Regions from separate parts of the Pseudomonas sp. NUPR-002 genome, predicted to be linked through region 2. Evidence: riboswitches for the same ligand, from Rfam matches in the RefSeq annotation. Region 2 holds a riboswitch; each other region holds the start of a gene.

Evidence for each region. Region 2 has a riboswitch for cobalamin ahead of cobW (cobalamin biosynthesis protein CobW). Riboswitches for the same ligand answer to the same signal wherever they lie in the genome.
Region 1: it holds a riboswitch for cobalamin, as region 2 does, so the genes downstream of both, ACVWSC_RS11050 (TonB-dependent receptor) here and cobW (cobalamin biosynthesis protein CobW) in region 2, are expected to answer to the same signal.
Region 3: it holds a riboswitch for cobalamin, as region 2 does, so the genes downstream of both, cobO (cob(I)yrinic acid a,c-diamide adenosyltransferase) here and cobW (cobalamin biosynthesis protein CobW) in region 2, are expected to answer to the same signal.

Annotation. Positions count from the first base shown of each region.
Region 1 is NZ_CM150476.1:2,405,956-2,409,197, forward strand. It holds gene ACVWSC_RS11050 (TonB-dependent receptor) at 1-1,522, opposite strand, end outside; cobalamin riboswitch at 1,629-1,835, opposite strand; gene ACVWSC_RS11055 (GNAT family N-acetyltransferase) at 1,956-2,513, opposite strand; gene ACVWSC_RS11060 (carboxymuconolactone decarboxylase family protein) at 2,597-2,941, opposite strand; gene lpxO (lipid A hydroxylase LpxO) at 3,102-3,242, opposite strand, start outside.
Region 2 is NZ_CM150476.1:3,295,729-3,298,970, reverse strand. It holds gene ACVWSC_RS14950 (PLP-dependent aminotransferase family protein) at 1-433, opposite strand, end outside; gene ACVWSC_RS14945 (2OG-Fe dioxygenase family protein) at 433-1,140, opposite strand; cobalamin riboswitch at 1,479-1,675, shown strand; gene cobW (cobalamin biosynthesis protein CobW) at 1,771-2,838, shown strand; gene cobN (cobaltochelatase subunit CobN) at 2,842-3,242, shown strand, end outside.
Region 3 is NZ_CM150476.1:1,574,366-1,577,607, reverse strand. It holds gene ACVWSC_RS07330 (cobyrinate a,c-diamide synthase) at 1-785, opposite strand, end outside; gene cobO (cob(I)yrinic acid a,c-diamide adenosyltransferase) at 782-1,393, opposite strand; cobalamin riboswitch at 1,560-1,784, opposite strand; gene ACVWSC_RS07320 (hypothetical protein) at 1,934-2,512, shown strand; gene ACVWSC_RS07315 (O-methyltransferase) at 2,582-3,229, opposite strand.

The DNA of each region.
Region 1 (3,242 bases), 890 kb from region 2:
GGCTGGGGCTGAGAGTCACCAGGTCGCTGACGCCATCTTCACTGGTGGAGTACTGCCCGTACAGCGACAGCTCGTCGGTCATGGCAAACACCAGGCCGGCACGCCAGTTACCACCGCTGAGGCTGCGGTCGCTGCGGCTGTCGTTGACCAGATTGTCACGGTCGATGTGGTTCTGATCACGGCGCACGCCGGTCACCAGCGACCAGCGCTCAGACAGCTGCGTGCGGTTTTCCGCGAACAGGGCGAAGGTGCGGGTAGTGCTCTGGGACTGCGGGCGGGTCGGGCTGGCGCTGTGGAAGTCGCCGGGTGCCGGGTTCCACGGGTCGATAGAATCACCGCCGATGTCGTTGTACGGCGAGTTGCTGTTGATGCCGAAACGAATACGGTTGTACTCGGCGCCCACCACGGTTTTGCTGTTCAGGCCTAACAGGTTGTGGTCGAAGGTAAAGCTCTGGCGGTCGCCGATTTGTTCCTGGTCGTGCTTGATCTCCAGGTAGCTGCCACGTTGCAGTTGCCCCAGGCTGCTGTCCCAGGTGTAGTCCTCGGCGTTGCGCCAGTGTCGGCGGCTTTTCAGGTAGTACAGCTGGTTGCTGGCGCTGATCGAGTCACTCAGGGTCCAGTCGCTGTTCAGGCGAGTCCACTCATCGTGGTAGCGCTGCACGTCGTTCTGTACGTTGTAGTTCTTCTTGCGCAGGCTGTCGCGGTAGTGGCCGTCGATCAGCGGGGTGCCGAAGTAGTTCATCGGCTCGGCGTCGCCACGCTCGTGGGCGAGGGTAAAGCTGAGGCTGTCGCTGGCGTCGAAGCGCAGGGCGGCGCTCATCGCCAGGTTCTTCGAATCGCCGCGATCCACCCAGCCGTTGCTCGCCTGTTGGTTGAGGGTAAGGCGGTAGCTCAGGCGTTCACTCAACGAACCACCACTGTCCAGGCCCAGTTGTTGGCGGTCGTAGGAACCGTAGCCGAGGCGCAGGTGGTTGTGGATCTCGCCCAGAAACGGTTTTTTCGGGATCACGTTGATCACTGCACCGGTGGCGCCTTCACCGTAGAGCACCGACGCCGGGCCGCGGATGATGTCGATTCGTTCGACCATCCAGGGATCGACCGGAAAGGTCTGGGTACCAGCACCGGTGTACATGCGCGAGCCGTCGAACAAGGTCATCACCGAACCGTGGCCTTGAAATCCACGGGCCGAGAACGCGGTGTTGCCGTTGCCTGGCGTTGCCACCGAGGTGATGCCCGGCGAGCGGCTGACGGCGTCTTGCACGGTCTGGTTGTTGCGCCCTTCGATCTGTTCGGCGCTGATACTGCTGGTGCTGGCCGGGGTGTCCATGGCGCTGAGGTTCAGGCGCGAGCCGGCCGGCAATGGCGTGGCCAGGCTGATCGCTTGGTTGTCGCTGGTGCTGGTAATGGCCGTCGATGGCAGGGCCAGGGTGCCGGTTTCTGCGGCGAAGGTCGGCAAGGAGAATGCCAGGCAGGGGGCCAGGGCATTGGCCGCCAGGGTGTGAAGCTTGGAGTTACGGGACATGTCGTTCCACAATCTTTGGAAGGAATGAATCCCGGAGGGAACAACGCATGAAGGAATTGCGCGCGCAGGCGCCCGCAAACCGGCCTGCGCCCGCCCACCGCGGGGTTGCCAAACAAAGCTTCAGGCCGGTCTCCGGGCTTGCGAGGGTCATGAAGGCCTTCACCTTCCCATGCCGGAGCACAGTGGTGTATCGAAGGCTTCGCTCGCTTACCGTTGCGGGGGCAGCGCCGGACTAGTCACTTTGAGTGATGCACCGGCTTCCCGTTTCACCCTGCGCACGGCGGCGCAGGACACCTGAAACTGGCGCGCATCTGAACATTGAAAGCCTTTGCAGTCAATGAGTTGCGCTTAAGTCTGTGGGAGCGGGCTTGCCCCGCGATAGCGATCTACCTGACACCGCAATCGCGGGGCAAGCCCGCTCCTACCGGAATAATCAGCGGCCGCGTTTGCGCGACACCACCGCCTCGATGTTCTTGCGCCCGATCAGCATCGGCTGCTGCGGTTGTTCCAGCCACTTGTACATGATCAGGCAATCCACCAGGCCCAGACGCGCATGCCGGTAGGCGCGCGGCAGGCGCCCGACCACGTCGAAACCGAGCTTTTGCCACAAGCCCACCGCCACCTCGTTACTGGCGACCACCGAGTTGAACTGCATGGCGAGAAAACCCTGCTCACGCGCCAGACGCTGCGAGTGCTCGCACATCAAGCGAGCCACACCGCGGCCGCGCGCAGCCTCGCTGACCATGTAGCCGCAATTGCTCACATGGCTGCCGGGGCCTGCGGCATTGGCCTTGAGAAAGTACGAGCCCAGGAGCTGGTCATCCTCTTCGGCCACCAGCGTATGCAGCGGTGATTCCAGCCACAGCTGACGCGCCTGTTCCTGGCTCATGGCTGGGTCGAAGGCATAGGTTTCGCGGGCCGCGACAATGGCCTGGAAGGTGGGCCAGAAACGTTCGAAGTCGGCGGCGGTCATGGGGCGGATGTGAATCATGGCGGTTCCTGGCAGGGTGAACCGCAAGTCTGAAAGCGTTAATGCCGGCATGCAACTGTTTGTGCATGCCGGCACGGCTGGCGCTACTGCTCGACCTTACCCACGGCATCCAGCGCTCGCGCCGAGTACACCAGTGCGGCGCCGGCATTCATGGCGACGGCGACACCCAGCGCTTCGGCGATTTCCTCACGGCTGGCCCCGTGTTTGACGGCTTGCGCCGAGTGCACCGCAATGCAGCCGTCGCAGCGGGTAGTGACCGCCACCGCCAGCGAGATCAGCTCACGGGTCTTGGCATCCAGGTGGTTGGTTTTGGCCCCGGCGCCGCTGGCGGTAATATAACCGTTGACGGTGTCAGGGGACAGTTGCTTGAGGTCGCCGATACCGGCCATCAACTGCTTACGGTAGGCGTCCCAGTCCATCATGCTCATCGTTTTCACCTTGTGCGGTTGGCAACATGAACAGTGAAGCTAGTTTTTTTCTCTGTGGGGCGCCGTTGGTCGTTGGGCGCAGTTAATCAGTACTTTGGTGGGGGGCGGGTACAGCAAGAGGATGTGGAACGGGGTGGGGTGCGCCGCGATAGCGTGCAGATCAGATGTAGATGAACAGCAACAGCAACGCCGCCACCACTGCCCATTTTTCCAGGTAGTAGCGTGTGCGATTACGCTTTTTCAGCGCCTTGCCACGCTGACGAATCTTGTAGATGCGGGTGAACAGACGGTTGATGCCGCC
Region 2 (3,242 bases):
GCCGACTGGCGAAATGCCCGCCGCACGCTGGCGCCAGGGAGAAAACCGTGTCGCCGGGGTTGGTGAGGGTGGCCAGCACGCTCAGCGTGCAATGAACGCCGGAAAGCACTCGGTACTCCACGAACGCGGCGTTGAACATCGACTGTGTAGCCTCGGTGGCCAGGGCCTTGAGCTCATCGACCTCGGGAAAATGTTCGACATGCATGCCGTTGAACTCAGCCGCGTAATGGTGTCCCGTCGCAGTTTCCGCGTTGAATAAATAGCGGTCGTAATGACGGTTTTGTCCGAGTGTTCGTGCGGTTTCAGACAGTATGTTTTCATTGGCGGTAAGTGAAAGTGTTGTGTGGCGCCTGACAAGTGCCTGATTGAACTGTTCGATAATATAGTTGTACGTGCTGGGGCAGGTGGCGGCTAAAGAAGCTGAACCTTTCATCAGTGGTTTATCCTGTCGAAATCGATAATCAACATGTCACGCCAACCCTGTTGTGCGCCTTTAAACGTTTGCAGTGGGGAAACTTCATGCAAGAGTGCGCGATCATTCAACACGATTGTTTCCATGTAACGGGTCAGCGTTGCACTGAATACAAGTTCTGCGTGTTCGCGGTATATTCGGCTTTCACCTCCTGTGACTGACTCGCGTTTGATCAGGTGCTGAAAAACGAAGTCATGCCCGTCGCGGTGACGACCTTCGGGTGTAGCCTGGCCTTGATTGTGTGGGTCGCAAAGGGTTCTGAACTGGTGACAGGTCACCTGCCAGTCGTGCGGCCCAACGGTGAAGTCCATCAACGTCAGGTCGGCGGCCAGCAAGGCCATGAGCACCGGCGAACCAGTGAATTCCGGCTCGCTGCGCGCATAGATACGCTCGAGCCCACCCAGCAGCGGGTTGTCGGTTGCGGATTGGTAGAAGCGACAATCGTCGAGGGGCTTCCAGCGTCTTTCTCGCTGAAGATACTCGAACTTGCAGATTCTGCGCTTGCGGATACCGTGTTGCGCACCTAAATAAGCGTCCGCTTCTAACCTGTCCCAGCTGGCATTGAATGCATCACAGGTTTCGCCGCCCAGTTGCGTAACGGGTAGCGCCGGATACTGGAGGCAACTGACATACTGATACGCTTTCAGCTGCATGGAAAGTTCAAGCATTACGGCATTGTCCGAATGCCGTAGAGCTGTGTTAGCGCTCATGTGAAAATCACACTTATTGGGGTGTTTTGGTAATGCTCAGGCATACAAGAGTTCCTTTCTTGTGTGGCTGGTTGCTTGGTGGTAATCATGCTTGTCGCGTTTCTTTGAATTATCAAATCGGTATTTGTAATTCTATGTTGCTGAGTTGTTTGTCTGTAGGGTTGTGAGTTTGTGTATAAACAGGAAATAACTTACAAGTTACGCTATTGCTTTAAACATGTTTGTTTGAGGCTGCAGGCTGCGGTTTGTCGCGTTGACATTAAGGCTCCAGGCATTGACCCGCCTCGCGTGCATGCGTAGCCTTGCGCCTTCGAGGTTCTTCGGCGTTGGCCGAAGCTAAGACGGGAACGCGGTTAAAGCCGCGGCTGCCCCCGCAACTGTAAGCATTGAACGGTTCGACACAGCCACTGCATCGCTGCGGGAAGGCGTCGTTCAACTGGCCAACGGCCAGTAGCATGCAAGCCAGGAGACCTGCCTCGAACCGTTTTCGACATCAACCGGGCGGGGTGATCCGGTGGCGAACGCGCCCAGGCAATACAGCCTGTGGCTCTCGTCGCGCATGCCCGCCATCCTGCCAAGGGCATCCGCATGAAAACACTGGCCAAACTTCCCGTCACGATCGTTACCGGCTTCCTCGGCTCGGGCAAAACCACACTGCTGCGGCACATGCTCGACAACGCGCAGGGGCGCCGCATTGCGGTGATCGTCAACGAATTCGGTGAGCTGGGTATCGATGGCGAAATTCTCAAGCAGTGCAGCATCGGTTGCACTGAAGAAGAGGCCAGTGGCCGTGTCTACGAACTGGCCAATGGCTGCCTGTGCTGCACCGTGCAGGAAGAGTTCTTCCCGGTGATGCGTGAGCTGGTGGCGCGGCGCGGTGATCTGGACCACATCCTTATCGAGACCAGCGGTCTGGCGCTGCCCAAACCACTGGTACAGGCCTTCCAGTGGCCAGAAATCCGCAACGCCTGCACCGTTGACGCAGTGATCACCGTTGTCGACAGTCCGGCGGTGGCCGCCGGTACCTTCGCCGCCTACCCGGAGCAGGTCGATGCGCAGCGCAAACTCGACCCTAACCTGGACCACGAGTCGCCGCTGCATGAGCTGTTTGCCGACCAGTTGGCCAGTGCCGACCTGGTTGTACTGAACAAGGCCGACCTGATCGCTGCCGACGACCTGGCCAAGGTGCGCGCCGAAGTCGAGGAAGAACTGCCGCCAGCGGTCAAAGTCATCGAGGCCAGCAGTGGCCGCCTGCCGCTGGAGGTGTTGCTGGGCCTGGGCGCTGAGTCCGAAGCGCACATTGATGGCCGTCGTACCCACCACGACAGCCACCATGATGGTGACGATCACGACGATCATGACCACGATGCCTTCGATTCGATCTCCATCGAGCTGCCTGAAGCCGACGACAGCCTGCTGCTCGACGCCCTGACGCAACTGGTGGTGCAGCATGGCATTCTGCGGGTCAAAGGCTTTGCCGCGATTCCGGGTAAACCCATGCGTTTGTTGATTCAAGGCGTGGGCACGCGGTTCGATAAACACTTCGATCGCGCCTGGCGTAGCGAAGAGCCGCGCATCACGCGCCTGGTGCTGATTGGCCAGGAGCTCGATGCCGCTGCGCTGGAAGCGAGCCTGCGCGCTGCCCTGGGCGCCTGACCCATGCATTTGCTGCGGACCCAGCCCGGTGGTTTTGTACCGGACGACAGTATTGCCGACCTCGGCCAAACCCCCGCCGAGCTGGTCATTCTCTGCAGCGGTGATTCACACCTGGCACTGTTGGCGGCAACCGCCCAACAGTTGCCAGAAGATTTCCCCAGCCTGCGTCTGGCCAACCCGATGCAGGTTCAGAACCATGCCTCGGTCGACCTTTATGTCGACCAGGTGCTGCGCCATGCCAAGGTCATTCTGGTGTCGCTGCATGGTGGCGTCGGTTATTGGCGCTATGGCGTCGAGCAGTTGCTCGAGCTGGCGGCCCGTGGCGTACAACTGATTCTGGTACCGGGTGATGATCGCCCGGACCCGGAGCTCAGCAGCCTGAGCACGGTGCCAGCGGAGCAGAC
Region 3 (3,242 bases), 1.7 Mb from region 2:
GCGCGCAGCAGCTCGAGGTTGGCGCCATAGGTAAAGGCAAACGCCTCATCCCGGGCCACAGCGACGGTTACGCCCTCGAGCAAGGGTTCGATGACCTGCACGCTCGGCGCAGCGAAGGCCACAGCCGGCGGCAACGACGACTCGCAACTGGCTGCCAGCGCCGCAGCGGCGGCGTCCAGGCGCACATCCAGATCGTTGAGTTCACTGGCCTGCACCAGGCCCAGGTGGCGGCTTGGCAGCTCGATCCCGGTTTCCCGCGACAGGCCACCGTACCAACGCAGCCCTTCGGTCAGGCTGCCTTCAAGCAACTGCGCATGACGCAAGGTACCGACACGGTTGGCCAGCACGCCTGCAAACGGCAAGTCCGGCTGGTAGCGCGCCAGGCCCAGGGCCAGTGCACCGAAGGTCTGGGCCATGGCGGTCCCGTCAATCACCGCAAGCACAGGCACGGCAAAATGCCGGGCCAGGTCAGCGCTCGATGGCGTGCCGTCGAACAAACCCATGACCCCTTCGATCAGAATCAGATCGGCCTCACCTGCTGCCTCCCAGAGCAGCCGACGGCTTTCCTGCTCACCGACCATCCACAGGTCCAGCTGGTACACCGGGGCGCCGCTGGCCCGTTCTAGGATCATCGGGTCCAGAAAGTCCGGGCCGCACTTGAACACCCGCACCTTGCGCCCGAGATTGCGGTGCAACCGCGCCAGAGCGGCGGTCACGGTGGTCTTGCCCTGACCAGAGGCCGGGGCGGCGATCAGCACCGCCGGGCAGTGGCGCGTGTCACTCATAGCTCAACGCCTTTCTGGGCGCGGATGCCTGCCTGAAAGGCGTGCTTGATCATGCCCATCTCGGTGACGGTGTCGGCCAGTTCGATCATTTCGTCTTTGGCGCCACGCCCGGTGACAATCACGTGCTGCATCGGCGGGCGCGCCTGCAGGTCGCTGAGCACCTGCTCCAGGTCGAGGTAGCCGTGTTTGAGGGCGATGTTCAGTTCATCCAGCACCACAAAGGTAATGGCCGGGTCTTGCAGCAGTTGACGCGACACCGCCCAGGCAGCTTCAGCGGCGGCAATATCGCGTTGGCGGTCCTGGGTTTCCCAGGTGAATCCCTCGCCCATCACGTGGTAACGCACCTGCTCTGGAAAGCGCCGGAAGAACAGTTCTTCGCCAGTGCTGTTGCGGCCCTTGATGAACTGCACCACGCCACACTGCATACCGTGGCCCATGGCCCGGGCCAGCATGCCGAAAGCGGAGCTGCTTTTACCTTTGCCATTGCCGCTGAGCACCAGCAGCAAACCGCACTCGTTCGGCGCATTGGCAATACGCTCGTCGATCACCGCCTTCTTGCGCTGCATACGCGCCAGGTGGCGTTCGTCACGCTCATTGGATTCAGTCATCGCAGTCTCCGCATAGCACTATCCGTCAGTTCGCAGCGAGCTTGTCGGCACAGGGCCGTACAGCGTTCGCGGCAAAAAAGACAGTAATAGATGAATGGATAAGGCAGACGGAGAAACGCGCAAGGCTGCGGCATGGGCCGAAGGATACGCGCATCACCCTCCGTGATGCCGTTGGCTGTAACAGGCCGGTCTCCGGGCTTGTGAGCGGGGCCTTGAACACCCAGGGTCGTGCGCCTTCCCGGGGTTCATTACCCAGTGGCCATGCGCGACCTTGACTCACCTACCGTTGCGGGGGCAGCGCCGGACTCGCACGCATTAGCGCAGCCACCGGCTTCCCTGTTTCACCCTGCCAGACCGCAGCCCACAGAGCACCTGAAACAAGTCGCGAAGGTTAGAGGGTTGCACCCGGAGCGTCAATGAAAGGTGCTGCACTGGCCTGGATCAATGGCGTGTTTGTCGGCTTGTGTCACCCTGATATCAGTGATATCAAATAGCCATGATCTGGCTGCACTCAATTACAACGATAAAGGAGAGAACGGCATGCAAGGTCTGATCATCAACAACCCGCGCCTGGAATTCCTGCGCCCGGCGCTGGAGCGCTGGGTTGAATGCATTGACCGACTCAACCAGACCCTGGGCGACAGCGAAGCGCCTTACTGGCACGGCGCTCAAACCAACCTCAGTGTGCTTTGCGCTGCCGCCTGGCAAGCTGAGCTCGTGACCTTGCAACACCACCCGAGTAAAAAGCAGCGCGACGAAGGCGACCGCGAAGGACATTGCGACCTGTACATCGCCAATCGTGAAGAGGCCGCCTACCTGCAAGGCAGCCAGCGCTGGCCGCGTATCGGCCGCCTTGACTTGAGCAACGCCCTGCAGGAAACCGTGTTCGCTGCCCGCCAGGTGGCCGCCCCCAGTCAGCTCAAAGTGGCTGCGCTGTTCGCCAGCCCGTGGAAAGCCGGGCAGCATGCCAGCCCGGAAGAGCTGCAGGACCTGGTTGAAGATCTGCAAAAGCATACGGCTTGCGCCATTGCCTGGTATTTCCCTTATGCCTACCGCAAGCTGCATAACGAGGCGGGGCAGTATTATCCGGGGGTTGCCTTGCTGCTCAAGCAGGCTTGAAATCAGGGCACGATCGCGGGGCAAGCCCGTCCCTACAGGGTAGGAGCGGGCTTGCCCCGCGATTGAGTCTCAACGCTTACGACACAACGTCAAACCGTCCCCAATCGGCAACAGGGAAAGGTCCACCCGCGCATCATCCTTGAGCTGTAGATTCAACGCCTGGATCGCCCGCGTATCGTCACTGTCAGGCTGTTCCTGCAACACCCGCCCGCTCCACAGCGTGTTGTCGAACAGCACCAGCCCACCGCAACGCAGCAAACGCAGCGCCTCTTCCAGATAACCCGGATAATTGGCCTTGTCGGCATCGATGAAGATCAGGTCGTAGCGCTCTGACGGCAGACTCGCCAAGGTCTTCAAGGCAGGCCCCAGGCGCAATTCAATGCGCTGTGCCACCTCCGCCTCACGCCAGTAGCGCCAGGCAATCGCGTTGTAGCTGCCTTCAAGATCACAACACAGCAGTTGCCCCTGCTCCATGGCCTGGGCCATGCACAGCGCGCTGTAGCCGGTGAAGGTACCCACCTCGATGACTCGCTGTGCACCGATCAGGCGTACCAGCAAGGCCAGCAATTGCCCTTGCTCCGGCGCTACCTGCCAGCGCGCCTCGGGCAAGGCCTGGGTTTCCACACGCAAACGCGCCAACAGCGGTGTCTCGCGAACAGACACCGCTTGCAGGTAGTGGTAGAGCGCATCGTCGAGGTATAGCGTTTGTGCCGTCATCGCCTACCTCGCC